4 regions of the Pseudoalteromonas sp. SWYJZ12 genome follow, and region 4 is predicted to be linked to each of the others. Evidence: predicted binding sites of a transcription regulator. Region 4 holds the regulator's gene; each other region holds the start of a gene.
The links. The regulator LexA, encoded in region 4, represses DNA repair genes until DNA is damaged. The targets are predictions, from matches to a motif close to TACTGTATNNNNATACAGTA.

Region 1 (5,365 bases), on a different contig from region 4:
AAATTTAAGGGAGCATAATATCGTAAAGCGTTATGGTTGAATATGCTTGTGCGGGTATAAAGGGTTTGGCGAGTATAAATTAAGCCGTTTTTAAGGTTTTAATTTAAGGGCTTTAATTTAAAGGTATTAGCTTACCGGCGTTACTTTAAAATTAAGTTACTGCCTTTTTAGATAACACAGACTGAATTTTAATAAATAATATGCTTTGTATAGGAAGTGCCTGTTGGAACAATATTACTGATCTGTACCTTTAAGTGTGCTTTTGCAATTACATAAATTGATTGGAAGTTAGGTAATTGTTTACAAGTGATTATTTGGTGGTTAAGGTAAATGCATTGAATATAGGAACATTGTCGGTTTATAAAACGACAAATATCGTCGATTAAGTTGTTATGTTTACTTCAAGCTCAGAGTGTTAATGGAATATTTATGCCAATAAAAAAATGGATTGTTCAATACGCTATAGCTCTACCAATTATTTTTTCTCTGTTGACAGGCGTTCAATACTTAAAAGGCAGAAGTCTAGAATACTCTATTGAATTCGGTATTTTGTGGGCCTTAGTATCGGTAACCATTTTTGCTATTAGGCGTTTCTACAATTATCGCAAAAATATTAATTGTGCTGTATGTAATGATATACCTAATAACAATCAAGATTCTGGTGGTAGGTAAACATAATAAGTAACAGTTGGCTACGTTTCGCTTCGCTACACAGTTTAGCCAACCATTACTTAGCCTGTTATCTAAGCGTTAGTTTTCAAATAAACTTATGGAGTCAATTTTGAGGTTATTTTGTCTTATTTTAATCATGTTCGTATCTGGATGTGCAAGTATTTATGGGATTACTGGTGCTGATGAAGGAAAAAGAGTCGGCAACTCCTTTAAGTACAATATTATCCATCCGGGCTTGGGTGTAACAATCATTGAACCATATAGTGAAAAATTAATTCCTATAGAAACTATTGGTAAAAGTTCTCCCTCTCCCTTAAACCATACGATAAAATTTGGGACTTCCGAAAATATGCATACGCTAAAGATCGTTGGGAAGTATGAGAAGGACTTGTATCTTGATGATGCATACTATGGTTCTATCTGGAATGGAGATGTACTTGTAAAAAATGGAGTACTATTTATTAATGGTAAAATTGCCGAAAAAATTGAAAACTAACAAGGCAAGTCATCGGAAAAACACTTGCTGGCTGCGCCAGAGCGCTCGCGTTTCCAGCTGCGTGGGACGTTATAAGCACGGATGGATATGAGAGCACTTTATCTACTTTTAATTTTAGTTTCTATAAATATAAGTGCTGATGCTTACTTTCCCAGCTGCTTTGAGTCCTCTACTTTTGAGAGATATGGGAAAAAGCTATTTATTACACCAGATGATTTGTTAAACCGTCCTAATTGGGACTTAGGTGATGGCGAACCACCAATATCAATTGGTAATGCAACAGAAAAAGTTATGTCATTTCTTCGTGATAAATACAGTGTTGGAGACGTGATATTTGCATTTGTTCACCTAAAGAGCCAAGTTTGTTTAATAGACCAGAAAATGCAAATAGTTTGGTTTTACGTTTTCGCTGCTGACTCACCAATTAGTCTTGTTGGTATCTCAATGACTGGACGATTGATTGAGGCCGTAGAATGACATTTAAAAGAATATTTTTAGCGCTATTCATAGTGCTAAATCCTACCCAGTTGCTGTCTACACCTCAAAGCTCTCAAAGTACTCTTTTTACAATTCTATAGTCAGTGCTTTAGGGCGAATGCCTTGTACTAGGCTGTATACCTCTTCTTATGTGTACTGTCGAATTTAAAATAAGTGCAGCGACCAACCCTGTGCCGCAGGTGCCGCCTTTACAGTGTATGGCAATGGTTTGCTTTTGTTGTATGGCTTGTAATATGTCGCTTTTTACATTTAGTGCTTATTGACTCTAAATTATTCTTATATGGCAACTATAAGCATTACTGATTACAAGTTTAAGATTGAATAATAAGCGCAAATACTAGATACTGTTTTTATATACAGTTGTGGCGATATTATGAAAAAAGAATTACCAGCAAAATACTATTTAGCGCATTTTAGAGAGCTTATTGAGTTTGTAACAAGTAAATGTATGCATTTACTTGAGCCCAAACACAGCGAATTTATTAGTAAAATTAATCAGCTAGATGAGCAAAGCCAGTGCATGTTGGCGCGGGTATACTCGCGAAGGCCTTATTTGGTGCAGGCGCAATCGCTTAATTATGAAGAAATAACATCGCCGCATCAGGCTATTTATACGCTAAAAAAAGCCGGTATTTTATTTGAGCCAAACGAGCAGCATTATTCACAGCTTTTAGCGCACTTAACTAAGCCTTCTTTGGTTGAGTTGCTAAGTAATTACAGTGAGAAAATAAGCTTTAAAAAGAGCGCCGCTAAAGGCGCGCTGGTGGATATTGCGCGTGAGTTTTTTAAAGCATGCCCACAAGAGCTTGCGCCACTTTATAGCCAGTATGTAATTAATAACCGGAGTGACTACTACGAATATTTTGAGTTTTTATTTGCAGGCAAACTAAGCGGTGGAGATGTGAATCATCAAAATCGTTTTGTAATGCGAGACTTAGGCTTAACCGCTACGCGCGAAGGGCACAGTGAGAGCTTGTCACGCTTTGAAACACTTGACGAAGCACAATCAAACTATTTATTAAACCGTTACCGGTTAGCATTTAAAAATATAACCGATGAGAGCGATTACGTTGCTTTAGCGCCGCAGGTTTTAGTACAAGCTGCACATGGTGCAATTGCCGTTGTATTAAAAAATAAATTATTAGTTAGGCTTTATAGGCAGCTAAAAGCAGTTGATAGCGAACTTGCTTTTAGCTTACTTGAAGGGTGCGTGGATGATAGCGAAGCACAAGAAATTCAAATAAGAGAGCAATACAGGCTTGGCAATAAAGAATGGGTAAAAGCACGATTAGAAGCCATTATCGAAAATCCCCTTACTGATGATTTACTGTATTTTGCTGACGATTTTTTAATGCGTAAGTTTAATAAAAAAACACGTTCGCGTTTAAGTGCCATGCTTGCCGACACCCAATGCGTGCTAGAAATAGATGAACTATACCGAGGTGAAGTAGAGCAGGGCGTAAACGATTATTATACTCGCCAAGGTATGGCTGTATTTAATACCGAAAATACGCTTTGGCAAAGTTTGTTTGCATTAGTATTTTGGCATGAGTTATTTGTGGAGTCGCCTTATCCGCCATGCAATGAGTTTGATATTTATCCGCAAGTATTAAGGCTTGGTAATTTTTATGAATCGCAGCAAACGCAGATAAATGAGCGCTTAGCACAGTGCCAAACGTCGCAAGCATTGCTTAATTTAGTATGCAAACATGCAGCGCAATACTTTGATCAACCTAACGGTTTGTTTAGATGGCGCAGCAATTTATTAGAGCCACTAGAAGCGCTTATTTTAAACAGCCCACTTGAGGCATTAATTACTCATTTAACGGCTATGAGTAAACATTATTTACAGCTAAAAGACGGCTACCCCGACTTAATGGTCATTAATAATGGCCAAGTACATTTTGAAGAGGTAAAAGCACCGGGCGACAAACTGAGGCGCAACCAACTTACCACTATTGATAATTTAAAAAATGTGGGCTTTACAGTACACATTGCTGCGGTTAAATGGTTTGTAGATCCACACCGTATTTACAGTGTGGTCGATATAGAAACCACAGGCGGCTTAAAAGGCGGTAACCGTATTACCGAAATAGGCCTTGTAAAAGTGCAGCACGGTAAAGTAATTGATACTTGGACTAGCTTAGTTAACCCCGAGCGCCATATACCTGGATTTATAACGTCACTAACTGGTATTAGCGACAGCATGGTTTATAACGCGCCCGTATTTGCAGAGGTTGTAAAGCCACTAATTGATAAACTCGCAGGCAGTATTTTTGTAGCCCATAACGTTAATTTTGACTACGGCTTTATTAAAAAAGAATGCGAGATGGCAGGGCACTTTTTTAAAATGCCAAAAATGTGCACCGTGGTTGAATCGCGCAAAGCGTTTAAAGGCTTAAAGTCGTATTCGCTTGGTAATCTCTCATCGCATTTTAATTTAAATTTAACCAGCCATCACCGCGCACTTGCTGATGCAACGGCTACTGCTGAGTTATTGTTACTTATTCAGCAATCCCAAAGTAGTGAATAGATCTTCAGGTTAACTAAAAGCCACTAAATAGTTATGCCATGAATAATCAGTACTTAATTGAAAATTAATTATGTGCTGACACTTAAAGTGGGTCTTTAATATAATTTAGACTTCGAAGTCTAAATTATATGCTCTATTCGAATTTCATTCCTTTTCTTTGTTTAAATCCCTCGCATTAAACTGATCAAACCAGTAATTTTAAATCCGCCATAAAAATTAAATTTGTTTACTATTAGCTGCTTGAGTGTATTTTAAGCTTTTGTTTTTATAACACCTGTTAGTTACATGTAAAAGTTGCATTAATCGTTGTTGCATTCGAATGCAAAAAGCGGTAGTTTTTATGAGTCGAAAAAATAGTCATTTAAATACTGCGTTTTTAATAATTATAAATAATAAAAATTCGGTGGTGGAGCATAGCTTCCATAAATGCTTAATAAAATTCATTTCAACAGGTGGAGAATTTATCTCATGACGACGAATATTTTACGTAAAACACTTATTTTTGCTGCTGTAAATACGGCGTTATTAGGCTCAGCATCTGTATTTTCACAAGAAGCAAAGTTAAACCCCAATAAAGAGCTGGAGGTGATTTCTGTTACCTCTACTAAGCGAGTTAAAAGTATTCAGTCGGTGCCTTTAGCAGTTACTGCGGTGTCGGCTAAAGATTTACTAGAGAATGGCATTACCGATATTTTAAGCCTTGATAGCCTAGCGCCAGGTTTAAAGTCGGGTGTGTCGGGGAGCGATGCCCGTCCAGCTATGCGCGGTGCCAGAACAGAGCAAGTAGAGGCTAATGATGTTGCTATTGCATTTTACTCTAACGGTGTTTATCGCCCACGCCATGGGCAAGCACTCGCTGGCTTTGTTGATTTAGAACGTGTTGAAGTACTACGCGGCCCGCAAGGGACGTTGTTCGGGCGTAACTCATTTGGTGGCGCAATTGATGTAATAGCTAAAAAGCCTGAACTTGATATCACCGAAGGTGGTATGGCTACAACGTTTGGTAATTATGGCCATTTGCGCGGTGAAGGCTTTTTTAATGCTGCTTTAACCGATGACACCGCAGTACGCTTTACTGGGGTACGAGAAATACGTGACCCGTACGTAGAGAATTCGTTTAATGAATCAGCAGGCTTGAAAGATGCCGATATGTATTTTTTACGTGG
Region 2 (5,365 bases), on a different contig from region 4:
CTCAAGAAGGAGCGCGCTGCGGTATGACAAGTATTAAGTTAAGACAATGCTTAAGCCCTGAACCACTTGCGATTAGAAATGATGACAAGCATATTCCACTTAATATAATAGATAACTGTGAGCTTGCCGTCAGAAGAAGAATTAAAAGCGAACAAACCCAACTAGCTAATCCCCCTATAGATGCAGCTGCTTTTTACGACAGCCTTAATAATGATGCATTACACCAACCACTTCAGCTCATTGCGGTGTGATATATGATTGTAATAATCACCAGTTAATATATGCTTTATAACGGGTCTGCTTTATATATTTGCTAATAATTGATTTAATGAAAAAAAAGCATCCAAAAATTAAATGCAATTGCTATAATGGCGTCAAATGGTATGACATGAAATGCCATTATCATTAAACCAAGGTAATTAGGAACGTAATGAAGAAAACATTCACGCTAAATCACGAGAAAATCAAATACCCTCGTATGGTTGATGCTGCAAAGCACGAAGTGAAAAAATATTTGAAAAGAGAGCGTAATAAAACGCTACCTGAAGATGCTGACTATTGGGCATTTGACTGTAAGTTTGGTAACACAGCTGAAGATGCGCAAGTTGTGCACGTTGCTGAATTAAGTAACCAAATTGGCGAAATTGAAAAGCAAGGTTTGACCTCTTTCTATGTAGAGATTTTAGCTCGACCTGCTCAACGTCAACAGTTAGATTTAGATGATGACGAATAACACTTAATTTAATTAAGTGTTCGAAGTTTTAAAATGAGCCCAAGTGGCTCATTTTTTGTTTTTATGCATTAAAGATTCACCATAAATCATTTTTATTAGTAACTAATAAGTAGAATTTTAATTTATTAACATTTGCATAACAAAATGTAGTGATATAGGGTGTGTTTAATTAAAAAAACAAAACAGTTGTACCATGCCGATAAATTACTCTGACCACCAATTGAAATTAAGCTTAAAGAGCTCTAAGGTACTTGTCGTTGACGATCAGCTATTAAGCTTAATTGTATTAAAAAAAATATTATCAGAGCATTTTAGTGTAACAACAACGAGCTGTGGTGAGGATGCGATTGAAATTTGTAAACATAATCCGCCAGATATAATACTACTCGATATTAATATGGAAGGAATGAGTGGTATTGAAACATGTCTAAAATTAAAAAATATATCTGAAACACAAGATATCCCCGTTATTTTTGTAACCTCATCTGAAAATCAAGAAGAAGAGTGCTGGGAAGCAGGGGCTGTAGATTTTATAAAGAAACCAACTAACTCGGAAACTTTATATAGAAGAGTGCGCGCCCATATTACGATGAAACTGCAACATGACTTACTCAATCAAAAAGTATTTCTAGATGATTTAACAAAGGTATTCAATCGTCGTTATTTTGATGCGCATTTTTCTAAAATGGAACGAAGCGCCTTACGAGAAAAAGTCGACTATGCACTATTACTCATCGATATAGACTACTTTAAGCAATACAACGATCTTTATGGTCATGTGCAAGGCGATACGGTTTTAAACCTTGTTGCACAGACTATTACTAATAGTTTGCAAAGGCCAACCGATTTTGTTGCGCGTTACGGCGGCGAAGAGTTTGTAGTTGTTCTACCGCATACAAGCACTGAAGGTGCGATTTGTGTTGCTGATAAAATTAAACAAAATGTGGTCGATTTAGGAATATTACACAGATATTCAGAATATGACTTTGTGACTATTAGTATTGGCGGTGCAACCCTACAACCGTACGTAAATAACAAAAACACCTTGCAGATCGCAGATGAAAAAATGTATGAGTCCAAAATGCAAGGTCGTAACCAAGTGTGTTTTTAAGTTTAGCTAGCTAATAAATCACTTTGCCACTTAAAAACACCTTGTAGGTGATAAATATTAAATAAGATTATTTATTACACGCTATGACATTTTTTGTACTTTTTATTGCTACCACATGGGCAGTCATCATTTCTGCCCACTTTAATATCTTCAACAGGATATATAGTGCCATCTAAATAACGCCATTGAGTGTTTTCTTTAATAAACTGCGATTTTTCGTGAAGCTCACAAAATAAGTTTTGATAAAAATATTGGGCTTTAAATTCTACAGTGCCGGTATCTCCATCATGGCTTGACCCAATTACATCAAGATTTATAAATCGACAGCTGTTAGCAAAATCATTGATTTCTTTAACCGGATTTTCAGCTTGTTTTTCTTTTGCGTAGGTTTGATAAACATATTCTGCATTTTTAATAACATAAGCACTGAATCGTGAGCGCATAAGTTGTTCAGGAGAATCAGCTTGCTTAACAGATAAGTGAAGCGGCTCGCAGCAATCAGCATAATTGTGCCCACTGCTGCAAAAACATAATGTGGTATTGAGTGAAGTCATAATAATAATACAAAGTCTAAAACATTAGTTTAACAAGCTTATTGGGCGAGTGATATCTCTGTTGTTTGAGACTTTTTAGTAAAACAGTATAGTTTTGTATTCGTTTTACTTAAATCGAACGATAGATTCGTAAGTAGTTGGTTATTAACTATATCGGTCCAGGTAATTACCGCTGCAAAGTTTCCGTTATGTAATGCAGAATTTAATACATACTCTAAATTTACTAGGTGCTTCTGTCTAATAACAAGTAATTTACTTGTATCAATAGAGCATGAGTCAAGTAAAGCTTTGCTAGGTACGTGATCTGGAGCAATTAGTAACGTCCATGCATTAGAGCTATTGTATTGGTGTAATACTTTTAAAAGCTCAAAGGTCGCTGAAATTTCATCTTCAATTTGAATCAAATTCACGCAATCGCTTTGCTCATCTTGTTGGTAACTTTTAACTGTTCTTACGGTAATAGGCTGTAACATAATTTCACTCACTGGGTTTTTATACAGTATTCATATACAGTAGTTTATACAGTGCTTTCGTGCAAGCCTTTTATGCTATTTATTTGTACAGTTATTCAGCTTTTGATCATTGTTTTTATTTTTTAATTTATAATTCTTTATTAATCAGGTTGTTATAGGGTTGTTTTTGAGGAGGTATTCTAAAAATAAATTTTTGAGCAGTGTCTTCATTTTGGGGTTTTATACTGTATAGGATTATCTTTGTAACCATATACAGTATTTTTTTACACTGCATACAGTACTTCTATCATAGTTAGCTTATGTGTTTTCACTCGTGCGAGGGATCATATGAGAAAACTGGAGTTGGTGGATTTGTTCGTACAAACTTGCCGCATAACATTGAGCATCTTTAAATCGCTTAGTTTCGATATGTTTGCGTATATCTGTAACCGCTGCAGTGGCAGGGGCGTACCCTTGGCTACTTGCTAAGCTTAACCAAGCTACAGCATGAAATACACTTTGTGGCACGCCTTCACCTTTCACAAAGAATAAACCTAAATAAAACTGTGCTCTATGGTTTCCCGCCATTGCAGCAAGTCGCATGCATTTTGCAGCCAATGGAGCTTGATTATTTTTTAAATAATATAGGGCTTTATTTAACGTACTTTGCTCATCTTTTTTATTATCAACGGGCACAGAGGTATTTTCGGGTTGAGTAACAAAACCTAAAATATTATCTAGCTGTTGCTCTAAGTCTTGCTCACAAGGTGTTGTTTTAAGCATATCGGTTCATTTATTATTTTAACTACTTTAACAGTTTAGTATATAGCAAGGTAAAATGTCCTGTAAAAGATAATTTTTATGTTAAAATCTCGCCACTTTTTACTATCACAAGTTTATTATGTTCGAAGCCTTATTTAAACTGAGCGAAAATAATTCAACAGTTAAACGCGAATGCGTTGCTGGCCTAACTACCTTTATAACTATGGTATACATTGTATTTGTAAACCCGGCTATGCTCGCAGAGGCTGGGATGGATCAAGGGGCTGCATTTGTAGCGACATGTATAGCAGCTGCAATAGGCTGTTTTATAATGGGTTTATGGGCTAATTATCCATTAGCATTAGCGCCTGGTATGGGACTAAATGCCTTTTTTACGTATGGTGTCGTATTAGGAATGGGTTATACCTGGCAAGCCGCGTTAGGGGCTGTATTTATGTCGGGTTGTATATTTTTGTTTTTAAGCTTATTTAAAGTCAGAGAGTGGATTATTAATGCCATACCTCTGGTGCTCAAGCGAGCAATCGCAACGGGTATAGGTGCTTTTTTAGCATTAATTGCCCTTAAAAATGCAGGCATTATAGTCTCAAGCCCGGCAACATTAGTGCAGTTGGGCGACATTACTTCTCCAGGACCGTTATTGGCTATATTGAGCTTTTTTGTAATTGCAGCGCTTTTATACCGCGATTTTAAAAGTGGCGTGCTTATTAGTATTTTATTAGTGACTGGCATTGCTTTAAGTTTGGGGCTTGTTGAATATCACGGTGTTATGGCTATGCCACCATCAATAATGCCTACTTTTATGCAGCTAGATTTTGCAGCCGCTTTTGATATATCAATGATGAGTGTTATTTTTGCTTTCTTGTTTGTCGATCTTTTTGATACTTCGGGTACATTAGTTGCGGTAACTCAAAAAGCAGGTTTAGCTGATGAAAAAGGTAACATGCCTCGTTTAGGGCGCGCATTAAGTGCTGACAGCTCAGCAACAATTGCAGGTGCGATGCTAGGTACGTCTACGACTACATCGTATATAGAATCGGTTGCTGGTGTATCTGTTGGCGGACGTACTGGCTTAACAGCTGTAGTTGTAGGCATTTGCTTTTTACTAATGATGTTTTTTGCACCGCTTGCACAAATGGTACCGGCTTATGCTACGGCAGGCGCTATTTTATATGTCGCTGTTCTGATGCTGCAAAATTTAAAGTTTGTAAACTGGGATGATATGACCGATGCAATTCCTGTTACTGTGGTATTACTAATGACACCATTAACGTTTTCGATTGCGCACGGTATTGCACTTGGTTTTATATCTTATACGGCGGTTAAAGTCTTGTGCGGTAAGCAAGATCAAGTCAGTATTAGTGTTTGGATATTAACAGCCTTGTTTGTTTTCAAGTTTGCATTTTTGTCTTAATAGCTAATAAAAAACACAAAAAAGCCTGCACAAATTTTAATTTGTGCAGGCTTTTTTAATGCTTTTATAAAAGCACTACCATTTCTTTTTAGGAGCAAACAGTATATCTAAGTCGTCTTGCTCTTCCTCTGTTTTCTTTTTAAGTGCGCTTGCATTAGAAGCTCTCAGTTCAACACTAATTGCCTCTAAGTAACCCTCAACTTCCAAGCGTTTTGAAGTTACGTATTCATCAGAGTAGGTGACTGCACTGAGTGTCGCCTGCGCTTTTTCAAAGTACTGTCTTGCAGAGCCAACCATACTGGCTGAGCGGGCAGATAGGCC
Region 3 (5,365 bases), on a different contig from region 4:
ATAGCTCGCCTTCGTTTTCAGATAAGAACTTAGCAACGCCTTCAGGGCTTGCGTCCATACCTTTTTTACCTTCAGTCCAACCAGCAGGACATACTTCACCGTGTTCAGTGTGGAACGCTAGCGCGTCAACCATGCGAAGCATTTCGTCGATGTTACGACCTAGTGGTAAATCGTTCACTACTTGGTGACGTACATTGCCTTCTTCGTCGATTAAGAATGAACCACGAAATGCAACACCCGCTTCTGGATGTTCAACGTCATACGCTTTACAAATTTCGTGTTTAACATCTGCAACTAGTGCGTATTGAACTTTACCAATACCGCCGTCTGCAACAGCAGTGTTACGCCATGCGTTATGTGAGAATTGTGAATCGATAGAAACACCAATTACTTCTACGCCACGCTTTTGAAACTCTTCAAAACGCTTATCAAATGCAATAAGTTCAGAAGGACATACAAACGTGAAATCTAGTGGGTAAAAGAAGATAACTGCTTTTTTACCTTTAATTGTTTCATGAAGGTTATAGCTATCTACAATTTCACCGTTACCAAGAACAGCTGCAGCGGTAAAGTCTGGTGCCTGGCGGCCTACTAATACACCCATTTTATTCTCCAAATATTTTGAGTTTGTTTTCAATTGCTTTCGCAATGCTGGTACTTATATGGGCGCTAAAAATTAAAAACCAATAGCGCACACATATAATTAACTGTCATTTTAAAGTTATTCACTACAAAAGAACAATCGCATTTAACGATGTGAGCAATCGAAAATAACGAACACTTACAACTTGCATTAATCTGCTTGAATAATAGGTCTATTTTGAAGTGTAAATTGCGTTGTAATTAGATAGAACTTTTGACGTTACTGAAGAAAGGTTAATACATTAAATTGTTTAAAAATTCATATAATGTGGTATTAATTTTTACAGGTACAAAAAAACCTGCAAATGCAGGTTTCTCGTTTAGATTTAATCCATTATATCTGAGGGCATATCACCTCGGATTTTTTGCCAAATCTCACCTGTTTGATGACCGTATTTACGCATCATCGAAATAGCACCATCGTGCTCTTTATTTTCTGCCAAGATTGTTAAATCTTTATAAAACTGACGAGCAAGTTCACGAGTTCCGGCATCAGAGAAGTAATGACAACCAATCTTTGAATAAAAACCTCTAAAACCGTTGAGTATTAATACATAAATACGGTTATTACCCGCAACGGCTAATTCGTGATGAACTTTGTAATCGTAGTCAGCAAATGCCTGCGCAGTATCTTCTAGCTCATGACTTTGTGATAAAATTTCAATTACACGTTCAGGATTTAACTTAATTGCAGCACGTGTATAAATAGCACTAATATTAGTACGTGCAGATAAAAGCTGATCTGTCAGCTCTGGCATCTTGTCTTCATCTAAGCGCGCTAGTGTTTCAAGAATATTTAAGCCAGACGTCTCCCAAAAGTTATTTACTTTTGTTGGTTTACCATGCTGAATTGTTAACCAACCATCACGTGCTAAACGCTGTAATACTTCTCTCAAGGTCGTTCTTGTTACACCAATTAACTCTGAAAGTTCTCGCTCAGCAGGTAGAATTGAACCTGGAGGGAAATCGCCGTTCCAAATAGATTCAACTATATATTCTTCAGCAAATCCTGCTGGGCTTTTCGCTTTAAAAATTCTCATCCAGTTCCCACTCGAATTAATCAACACTCATCGTTTTACACGAATAACTGACTGATTGTACCAGACGAAGCATAACTAACAAGTAAAGTCAGGTATATTAATAAGCAAATGAGTAGAAATTAAAGATTAATAAATAATAAAATTTAGATTTCTCTAATATCGCTACAATGTATAAATATACAGAGCAATATTCATTGTAGGTACATTGTAATTATTGATATTTTATTTACACCATACCTAACTGAATCAACTTAAAACACATAAGTACATTAAAAAGGAACACCTATGCAACAGAGTGTTCTAACCGCAACTTTAAAGAATTGATTAGGCAATGTACCAATGTTGTATAAGTAAGCGATATAACTAAGCTTATGTATCAATGGGAACTAAGTAGAGCGTCATGTAGCCTCTGCTGAGGCTGCATTGAGTGATCAATAATTTCATCTTATAAAAAGCGACTTCGGTAGCTTTTTTTTCCTTTTTGTTGCCGCATACATTATCCTAGGTCATAATCTAACGTCTTATTTAAACGCGGAATTTTTATGAACTGGCTTGCGCAATTACCCACCCAACGTACCCCGTGGCTTTTATTTACAGCTATCGTTTTTTTACTTGAAGTGACCGCCCTTTTCTTTCAATACCAAATGGGATTGGCGCCTTGCATAATGTGCATATATCAACGTACAGCCGTACTGGGTCTATTAGGCGCAGGAATCGTAGGTTCGACTAAACCACAGAGCAAAGCAGTTCGTATATTAGCGTATGTAATTTGGGGTGTATCGAGTGTTTGGGGATATTTAATTGCTCGCGAGCATATTGATATGCAAACCACCACAGACCCTTTTGCATTTAGCTGTGAGTTTGAACCAAACTTCCCGTCGTTTATGCCGTTACATGAATGGATACCTAGCTTTTTTCAGGCGACCGGGGATTGTGGAAATATAGATTGGCAGTTTGTTGGTTTGAGCATGCCTGCTTGGATGGAAATTATATTTGGGACTTTCTCACTAACACTATTTATTATAGTTATTGGCCGTTTATTAATTAAAAAGTCGATTTGATATGTTTACATTTTTTTCAAGCCAATTAGATGAGCTTAAACATCTAAAAGTACGCAAGCGCCAAGACGTAATAGCACTTTCTTTAAGTATGTTATCGCCAACTGATAAAGTGTTACTGCGTATTATTAAATTAATATTACTAAGTCCACTATTTTTAATATTCACGGCATTTAAAGGTTGGATATTAATCCCGTTTTTGATACTCGGCGGACTTTGCTACCCACTTTTAACAACACCTATTGAAATCAACTTTGCTAAAAAACACTTAAGCGATGCATTAAAACAATTTAATCAGGGCGCATAGCGCCCTGATTGTTATCTACTGCTATTAAAGTGAAATTTTCCCCTCTAATTTGGCTAATAGTTTTTTACCAATTCCTTTAACTTGCGATAAATCACTAACGCTTTTAAATTCGCCGTTTTCTTCACGGTAATCCACAATTGCCTGCGCTTTTTTCTTACCTATACCCGGTAGCTTAGCAAGCATATCTGCATCAGCATTATTTATACTAATTGTCTCAACTTGAGGCATTTGCTTAGTTACTTCCGATAGTTGTGCATATACGGTAGTTGCAGGTAGTAAGCATAATAAGCTTATTATGAATAAATTTTTTAACGTTTTCATCAAACTTGTCCCTATTCTTCTTTTCTTAATTTTGAATGTTGCTCAGGAAAACCAAAAAGTAAGGAGCTGAAAAGCTCATCACTTAAAGTGTACCTAAACGCATTATCACTATGATCCGAAATCCTGAAAATGCAGCTGGTACAACAAAGTGATTGCTTAACTAAAGTAAAGTTACCGTTTTTTGTCAAATTTAAGACACCTAAAAATTAATACTTCGCGCTTGCAAATTTACGCCCAAACCATTACTGTACATAAAAACAGTAATCTAATGGTTTTTACAAACCACGGTGCCAAGCAATTTTGCAGGAGAAATCATGGCTGTTGTTGTTAAATATGTTGTAGAACGAAACGGAGTCGAGCGTATGACGTTTACTACCAAAAAAGAAGCTGATGCTTATGACAAGATGCTCGATATAGCAGAATCACTTGAGCTAATGCTAGAAAAGGTAGACGTACCGCTTAGTGAGCAACAAATTGAATCACTTGCTTTAGAAATAGCGAAAAGCAAAGATGACTTTATGACCATATTAAAGGGCGGCAAAGATCCAGTTGTTACCAAAGCGCCAGCAAAAAGTAAAAAGTCAGATAACGTTGCATCAATTGAAGATAACAACGATAAAAAAGCAAGTTAACTCGTAGATTGTCCTCTCCTCGGACGGGACAAACTAAATAAAAAAGGGAGCAACTTAGTTGCTCCCTTTTTTATTATACCAATTCGCTTAATTAAGTGATCTATTTTGAGGGTGGAAAAACGTGTTGATAGCTAGGCAAAAAATTTGATATTTAGTTGTTCTAAATGATAATTTTTTAACGCCGGTAGCAACACGTTTAGCACCGCAAAATGATTAAGTATTATTGCGGATTGGTATTACTTACTACTCATTTTAAAATGAATAGTAATTGCTATTTAAAGCTCTTTTTCTACTTCATCAAATAAAGCAGTGATGTTTTGCTCTGGCTCTTTTGTTACTAAGCTAACAACAACAATTGCGATACTCGCTAAAATAAAGCCAGGTACTATTTCATACATAAAGCTACTTAAACTTTCACCATTAATAGTAAACGGACCATAAATCCAAACAAGCACTGTAAACGCACCTACTAACATACCAGATAAGGCGCCAGCAAAATTCATACGTTTCCAATAAAGGCTAAACAATACAAGTGGTCCAAAAGCAGCACCAAAGCCTGCCCATGCATTACTTACTAGGTCTAAAATAGAGCTATCTCTATCGTACGCTAAATAAATTGCAAACAGAGCAACAAATGCAACGCTAATTCGACCAACAGTAACTAATTCAAAGTCGCTAGCATCTTTACGTAAAAATGTTTTATATAAATCTTCAGTCAATGAACTTGAGCTTACTAGCAATTGCGATGAGATAGTACTCATGATAGCAGCCAAAATTGCAGCTAGTAAAAAGCCAGCAATAAGTGGGTGAAACAATAACTCAGAAAGAATTAGGAAAATCGTTTCAGGATCTTCAACTACAATATTATTTTCATAAGTATAAGCAGCACCAAATATACCAGTACCAACAGCACCAAGGGCAGCAACAATCATCCATGTCATACCAATACGGCGAGCTTTAGGCATATCCTTAACACTACGTACCGACATAAAACGAACGATGATATGTGGTTGACCAAAATAACCTAAACCCCATGCCATTGCAGAAATAATACCTAATGCAGAGCCTGCTCCAATCCAGTTAAGCATATCTGGATTTACACTATGTAAAGTAGATTCCAGAGGTTGTTCAAGTAAAGAGTATGCAACAGTAGGCACTAGAATCAGTGCGATGAACATGATACAACCTTGCACGAAATCAGTTAAGCTAACCGCTAAAAAACCACCAAACAAAGTGTATAAAACAACAACACCCGTTGTAATGTATAAACCCACTTCATAACTTAGACCAAATGAGCTTTCAAACAATTTTCCGCCGGCTACAACACCAGATGACGTGTAAAGAGTAAAGAAGACTATAATCACA
Region 4 (5,365 bases):
AGACAGTGGTGCATAAAAAGTCCAACCAAATGCAGGACCCCCACCTGGCATAAATAACGATGCCAATAGGATTAAAAACGCAAACGGTAAAATCCAAAAGCTCCAGTTATTCATTCTTGGCAATGCCATATCTGGCGCGCCAATCATGAGTGGTATCATCCAGTTAGCAAGGCCTGTAAAGGCCGGCATAACCGCACCAAACACCATAATTAAACCATGCACTGTGGTCATTTGATTAAAAAAGTGAGGATCGACCAACTGTAAACCTGGTTGAAATAATTCAGCTCTGATCACCATGGCCATTCCACCACCAATTAAGAACATGGTCAGCGAAAAAATTAAATATAAACTACCTATATCTTTATGATTAGTTGTGTAAAGCCAGCGTTTAAAACCTTTAGCTGGGTGATGAGCATGATGAGCTTCATTGGCGTTAGGTTGTTCTACTATGCTACTCATTAGTTCGCCTCCACTTTGGCATCAAGTGCTGCCTGTATTTGACTCGGTTGAATAACATCACCCGTATCATTACCCCACGCATTACGTTTATAAGTAATAACCGCTGCTAATTGCTTTATAGATAACTGTTTGGCAAATGCTTGCATTGCCGTACCGGGTCGCCCATGGATAACTACATCAATGTGATCTTTTATATCGCCAAGCACTATAGGGCTGCCTTTAAGTGCAGGAAATACACCCGGTAACCCCATGCCAGTAGGCTGATGACATGCAGCACAATTGGCCATATATACTTGTTCGCCTAAAGTCATTAATTCTTCTTTTGGGAGGGTTTTATCAAGTAATGCGGCATCTGCTAATGCTGCTTTTTGTTTAGCTTGCTTTGCATCTGCAAGCCACGTTTTAAAATCAGCCTCAGATTTAGCGACCACCACAACGGGCATAAAGCCATGATCTTTACCACACAACTCAGCACATTGGCCTCGGTAAGTACCTTCTTCGTTTATGTTCGTCCATGTTTCGTTTATAAAGCCGGGATTCGCATCTTTTTTAACTGCAAAATCAGGTACCCACCAAGAGTGAATAACATCGTCAGAAGTCATTAAAAATCGTACTTTTTGATTTATTGGCAGTACGAGAGGTTTATCAACCTCAAGTAAGTAGTTAGGATTTTTATCTGCAAGATTCGCGATTTCATCTTGCGGGGTAGATAAAATAGAGTAGAACTCTACATCTTCACCCATATATTCATAATGCCATTTCCATTGCGAGCCTGTAATTTTAATAGTGAGATCAGCTTTGCTGGCATCTTCCATTGCAATTAGGGTTTTAGTGGCTGGTACTGCCATAGCAATTAAAATAACAAACGGGATTGCAGTCCAAAGTATTTCTACTTTAGTGCTTTCGTGAAATTGGGCAGGTACAGCCCCTTTAGATTTGCGGTGATGAATAAGTGCCCAAAACATAATTGCGAACACTATCACCCCAATCACACAACATATTATAAATATGGTCATGTGCAGCTGATATACATTATTGCTTATATCGGTTACGCCTTTGCGCATATTGTATTGGCTGTTTGCCAAAACTGGGTGCGAAAAAACACATAATATAAGCCACAAGGTAGAGGTCAGTTTACCCATGTGACGGCTCCTTTGATGCTATTGCGAATGCAAAGCGAAGAGGCATACGGCTTAAACGCCAATTCGTTATTTTTATTTTTTTAGTCAATCTCATTTAATATTGATTGGTTTTGCTGCGCCAACAACGGGTTTGTGTATATTGTGTGTTCTCAAAACTAAAAAGCTGTGAGTTATTATTAGCTCAGCACATTAATAATTAGCTAAAAAATGAACAACAAGCAAGTTTTAGTATAAAAAACAATCAGGTGATATTGAGTAATTAATAAAAAATCAGTAACCAACTAGGTAACAGGAAGTTCAAAAGATGAGTAAAACAAAGGGGTTTAACGCATTCGGAGGGGGAAAATATAAGTGTAAAAAAGTTTACAGCTTAAATTGTCAGTGAGCTATTTATGCCCTATTTTTAGTGCGAATTTAAAACAGAAAATGCGTACTAATTAGTACGCATTTATAAAACTGCTTGTTTAAAAGCTATTTTTAAAGTCACATCCAATCAGCGTTTCTTATAACGCCAACGGCTAAGCCTTCAATATTAAAAGACTCATTCTCAAGATCTACTTCAATAGATTCAAAATCGTCGTTTTCAGCATGAAGTAATACTTTACGACCCGCTTTCTCAAGACGTTTTACAGTTACGTCTTCGTCTAGGCGGGCAACAACAATTTGCCCGTTTTCAGCGGTTTGAGTACGATGTACAGCAAGTAAATCACCATCCATAATACCAATATCTTTCATGCTCATACCGTTAACGCGTAGTAAAAAATCTGCAGCCGGTTTAAACATTAATGGATCGATTCTGCAGTGACTTTCAACGTGCTCTTGCGCCAAAATAGGTGAACCAGCAGCAACACGCCCTATAAGCGGTAAACCTAATTGTTCTGGCTCTTCTTCTTCAATTAACTGAATACCACGGCTTGCACCTGGTTTCATTTTAATTGCGCCTTTTTTAGCAAGTGCTTTTAAATGTTCTTCAGCAGCATTGGCACTTTTAAAACCTAATGTTTGCGCTATTTCAGCACGTGTAGGAGGCATACCAGTGTCTTTAATAAAAACTTTAATTAGTTCGAGTATTTGAGCTTGGCGGTTCGTTAATGGTCGCATACAACTGGTTTTCCATACAGTACATTTAACTGTGAGTATATACAGTTAAATAAAAATCGCAAATTTAAATTAAGCCTTAAAATAGCCAAAGTAATTTCACTTGTGTACATTTTAGGGATATAACTAAAGCTAGGTTTATAAATGATTAAAAAAGCAAAGGAGTCATTATGAGTATTTGGTACCAGCCCATCACTTTAGAGCTGTGCAAGCAGTTAGAACAAGGCATTGATGGCCAAGGAACATTAATGAAAACCATGGGAATAGAAGTCACTGAAATTGGTGATGATTACTTAGTAGCCACTATGCCGGCAATTCCTGAGCATCATAACCCAATGGGAATGGTTCACGGCGGTGCTAACGTTGTACTTGCCGAAACAGTTGCCAGCTATGCAGCTAACTTTGTTGTCGATTTTACAAAATTTTACTGCGTGGGGCAGGAAATTAGCGCAAGTCATTTAAAAGCATCTCGCAACGGCACTTTAACAGCAACGGCAAGAGCGTTTCATATTGGCAAACGTAGTTCAGTGTGGGAAATAAAAATTACAAATAGCCGCAATGAGCTGTGCTGCGTATCAAAAATGACCGCAGCAGTCGTAGAGCGAAGGTAGTTACTTTTCGATTGGGTAAATTGTAATTTCCATACCCGCACCAATCGCAGATATACGTAGTAATGTATCTGCATCTAAGGCTTGATTAAAGCACTTAGGGGAAGTGCCTGATTCAAAACCAATATCAAACGTTCTACGTGAACAGCTTAACCATTGCTTTAGCGCGTTACGCGAACACGATTCAATAAGCTCACATATATGGTTTATTGCTTTGTCAGGCGTGTTTACTACACCTGTTGCTTCAATACGCGCTAATTGACGGTATTCGTCTTTGTCATAATGTAAAATCGTCGCGACTTTTTTCAAGTCTGCCACTAGCAAACTAATATCTTGCTTTGATTCAAGCTCAAGATCTACATTTAAAAATTGAATTTCCGACATCGTTTCGTATTTATCCTCTAATAATTTCATTGCAAACTTTAACGCAGTTTTACCGTTATACCAAATCAACTATGCTCTATTAACCACTTTATATGGATATTTCGCAGCTTTTAAGTATTTTTTAGCGTTTAAAGCTAGCTGGATATCAAACACTCAGCTCAATTAAACAAATAAGTCATGTTAGCAATTTAAGTGTAATCTTTTTTATTTTTAAATGATTACAGTAAGCTATAGTTTAAACTGCGACAAAATGTCGCAGTAACTAATCCCATTAATGTAATAAACTAGCCTCTAAAAATAATAAGACTAAAACATGAATAAAAAAATATTTAAGTATGCTCGCAAGTTACATAAATGGCTCGGTTATTTGCTCACATTACAAATTTTAGCTTGGCTATTAGGCGGTTTAGTCATGAGCGCTATTCCTCTTGATAAAGTTCATGGGGAGCATCTTGCAACACGTACTCTTAATAACCCATTTACGCAGGCTGATTATGTTGCCTCCCTTAACGATATTGCATCTCAGGTGGTTAATCCAACACAAATAATTTTTGAGAACTTTTTAACCACACCTATAATTACAGTAATAAATAAAGATGAACAGCAAAGCTTTAACGGTATAACAGGCCGGCCTTTTGAGCCGCCAACTAAAATACAAATTACCGCAAATGCTAAAGCACACTTACTTATTGATGCTCAAGTGACAAGCGCTGTACTGCTAAAGCAAGGTATGCGAGAAGTTGGATATAAAACCAATGTTTGGCAGGTACAATTTGACGACACATTTAACACAACACTGTACTTGTCAGAAAATAACGGCAGAGTTGTCACCGTTCGCAGCACACTATGGCGAATTTTCGACTTTTTTTGGATGTTACATATTATGGATTACGATGAGCGAGAGGATTTTAATAATCCGCTGCTTATTAGTTTTGCAGCAACCAGCGTACTTTTTTGCCTAAGTGGAATATTACTACTTATGCAAAACATACGACTAAAACGATTTATCCGAATTAAAAGTAAGAATAAATCAAAGTAGTCATATTGGTTTTTAAGAACTAGCGCACTCTCACCAAAGAGTAAATAAGCCCTAGGAAGTACCCAAGGGCAGATTTTATTCCAAGTGTTTAAATCGACTCAAATGTCGCTTTAACATTTCGTTTTCGAAAATCAACTCATCACGCTCATCCAGCAATTGTAAAACTAAAGCTATTGCCGACCAATCTAACGAAAAGTCATGTTGAATACGGGCCGCTTTTTTAACTAAGGTCACTGCAGATACCGTAAATTGCCACTGCGTAACATGCTTCCCCTCAATTGGAACCGCAATATTGTGCTCAACTAGCTCATATAAAATTGCTTCGCTAATATCACTACTCAAACATAGCTCTTTGCTAGTAAGTAAATCATCTTTTTGTGTCACGATAATTTGCATTATGGCTTGCTCCAGTTATTACGGGGATCAAAGTGAGCTTTTTCGGCTAATTCTTCCCAAAGTTTTTTACTGGTATCATCAACAGATGTTGGATTAACAATTTTAAGCACAGCAAATAAATCACCTTTGGCTTTTTTACTCATTAATCCCTTGCCTTTAATACGCAAGCGTTGGCCAGACTGACTATTAGATGGAATAGTTAATTGGATTTTGCCTGCCAACGTAGGTAAATTTATTTT

Region 1: I6F42_RS15675 (exonuclease domain-containing protein) is a predicted target of LexA. The motif match lies at 2,009-2,028, and genes of this name have one in related genera.
Region 2: I6F42_RS02320 (SulA-like leucine-rich domain-containing protein) is a predicted target of LexA. The motif match lies at 2,894-2,913, and genes of this name have one in related genera.
Region 3: I6F42_RS10290 (YebG family protein) is a predicted target of LexA. The motif match lies at 3,612-3,631, and genes of this name have one in related genera.

Annotation. Positions count from the first base shown of each region.
Region 1 covers NZ_JADYXH010000017.1:29,891-35,255, reverse strand. Annotated here, with positions in the region: gene I6F42_RS15690 (hypothetical protein) at 430-672, shown strand; gene I6F42_RS15685 (hypothetical protein) at 782-1,168, shown strand; gene I6F42_RS15680 (hypothetical protein) at 1,256-1,645, shown strand; partial or broken gene I6F42_RS20240 (protein phosphatase) at 1,733-1,910, opposite strand; gene I6F42_RS15675 (exonuclease domain-containing protein) at 2,040-4,199, shown strand; gene I6F42_RS15670 (TonB-dependent receptor) at 4,668-5,365, shown strand, end outside.
Region 2 covers NZ_JADYXH010000002.1:695-6,059, forward strand. Annotated here, with positions in the region: gene I6F42_RS02300 (VC2046/SO_2500 family protein) at 1-251, shown strand, start outside; gene I6F42_RS02305 (DUF6172 family protein) at 431-733, shown strand; gene I6F42_RS02310 (diguanylate cyclase) at 927-1,844, shown strand; gene I6F42_RS02315 (YchJ family protein) at 1,919-2,398, opposite strand; gene I6F42_RS02320 (SulA-like leucine-rich domain-containing protein) at 2,437-2,871, opposite strand; gene I6F42_RS02325 (tetratricopeptide repeat protein) at 3,169-3,633, opposite strand; gene I6F42_RS02330 (NCS2 family permease) at 3,752-5,044, shown strand; gene I6F42_RS02335 (hypothetical protein) at 5,120-5,365, opposite strand, start outside.
Region 3 covers NZ_JADYXH010000006.1:251,396-256,760, reverse strand. Annotated here, with positions in the region: gene I6F42_RS10315 (peroxiredoxin) at 1-604, opposite strand, end outside; gene fadR (fatty acid metabolism transcriptional regulator FadR) at 969-1,682, opposite strand; gene dsbB (disulfide bond formation protein DsbB) at 2,225-2,743, shown strand; gene I6F42_RS10300 (DUF6170 family protein) at 2,745-3,047, shown strand; gene I6F42_RS10295 (helix-hairpin-helix domain-containing protein) at 3,072-3,368, opposite strand; gene I6F42_RS10290 (YebG family protein) at 3,683-4,000, shown strand; gene putP (sodium/proline symporter PutP) at 4,276-5,365, opposite strand, start outside.
Region 4 covers NZ_JADYXH010000015.1:12,382-17,746, reverse strand. Annotated here, with positions in the region: gene ctaD (cytochrome c oxidase subunit I) at 1-459, opposite strand, end outside; gene coxB (cytochrome c oxidase subunit II) at 459-1,601, opposite strand; gene lexA (transcriptional repressor LexA) at 2,085-2,702, opposite strand; gene I6F42_RS14725 (PaaI family thioesterase) at 2,870-3,310, shown strand; gene I6F42_RS14720 (hypothetical protein) at 3,311-3,691, opposite strand; gene I6F42_RS14715 (membrane protein) at 4,005-4,730, shown strand; gene I6F42_RS14710 (chaperone modulator CbpM) at 4,806-5,126, opposite strand; gene I6F42_RS14705 (DnaJ C-terminal domain-containing protein) at 5,126-5,365, opposite strand, start outside.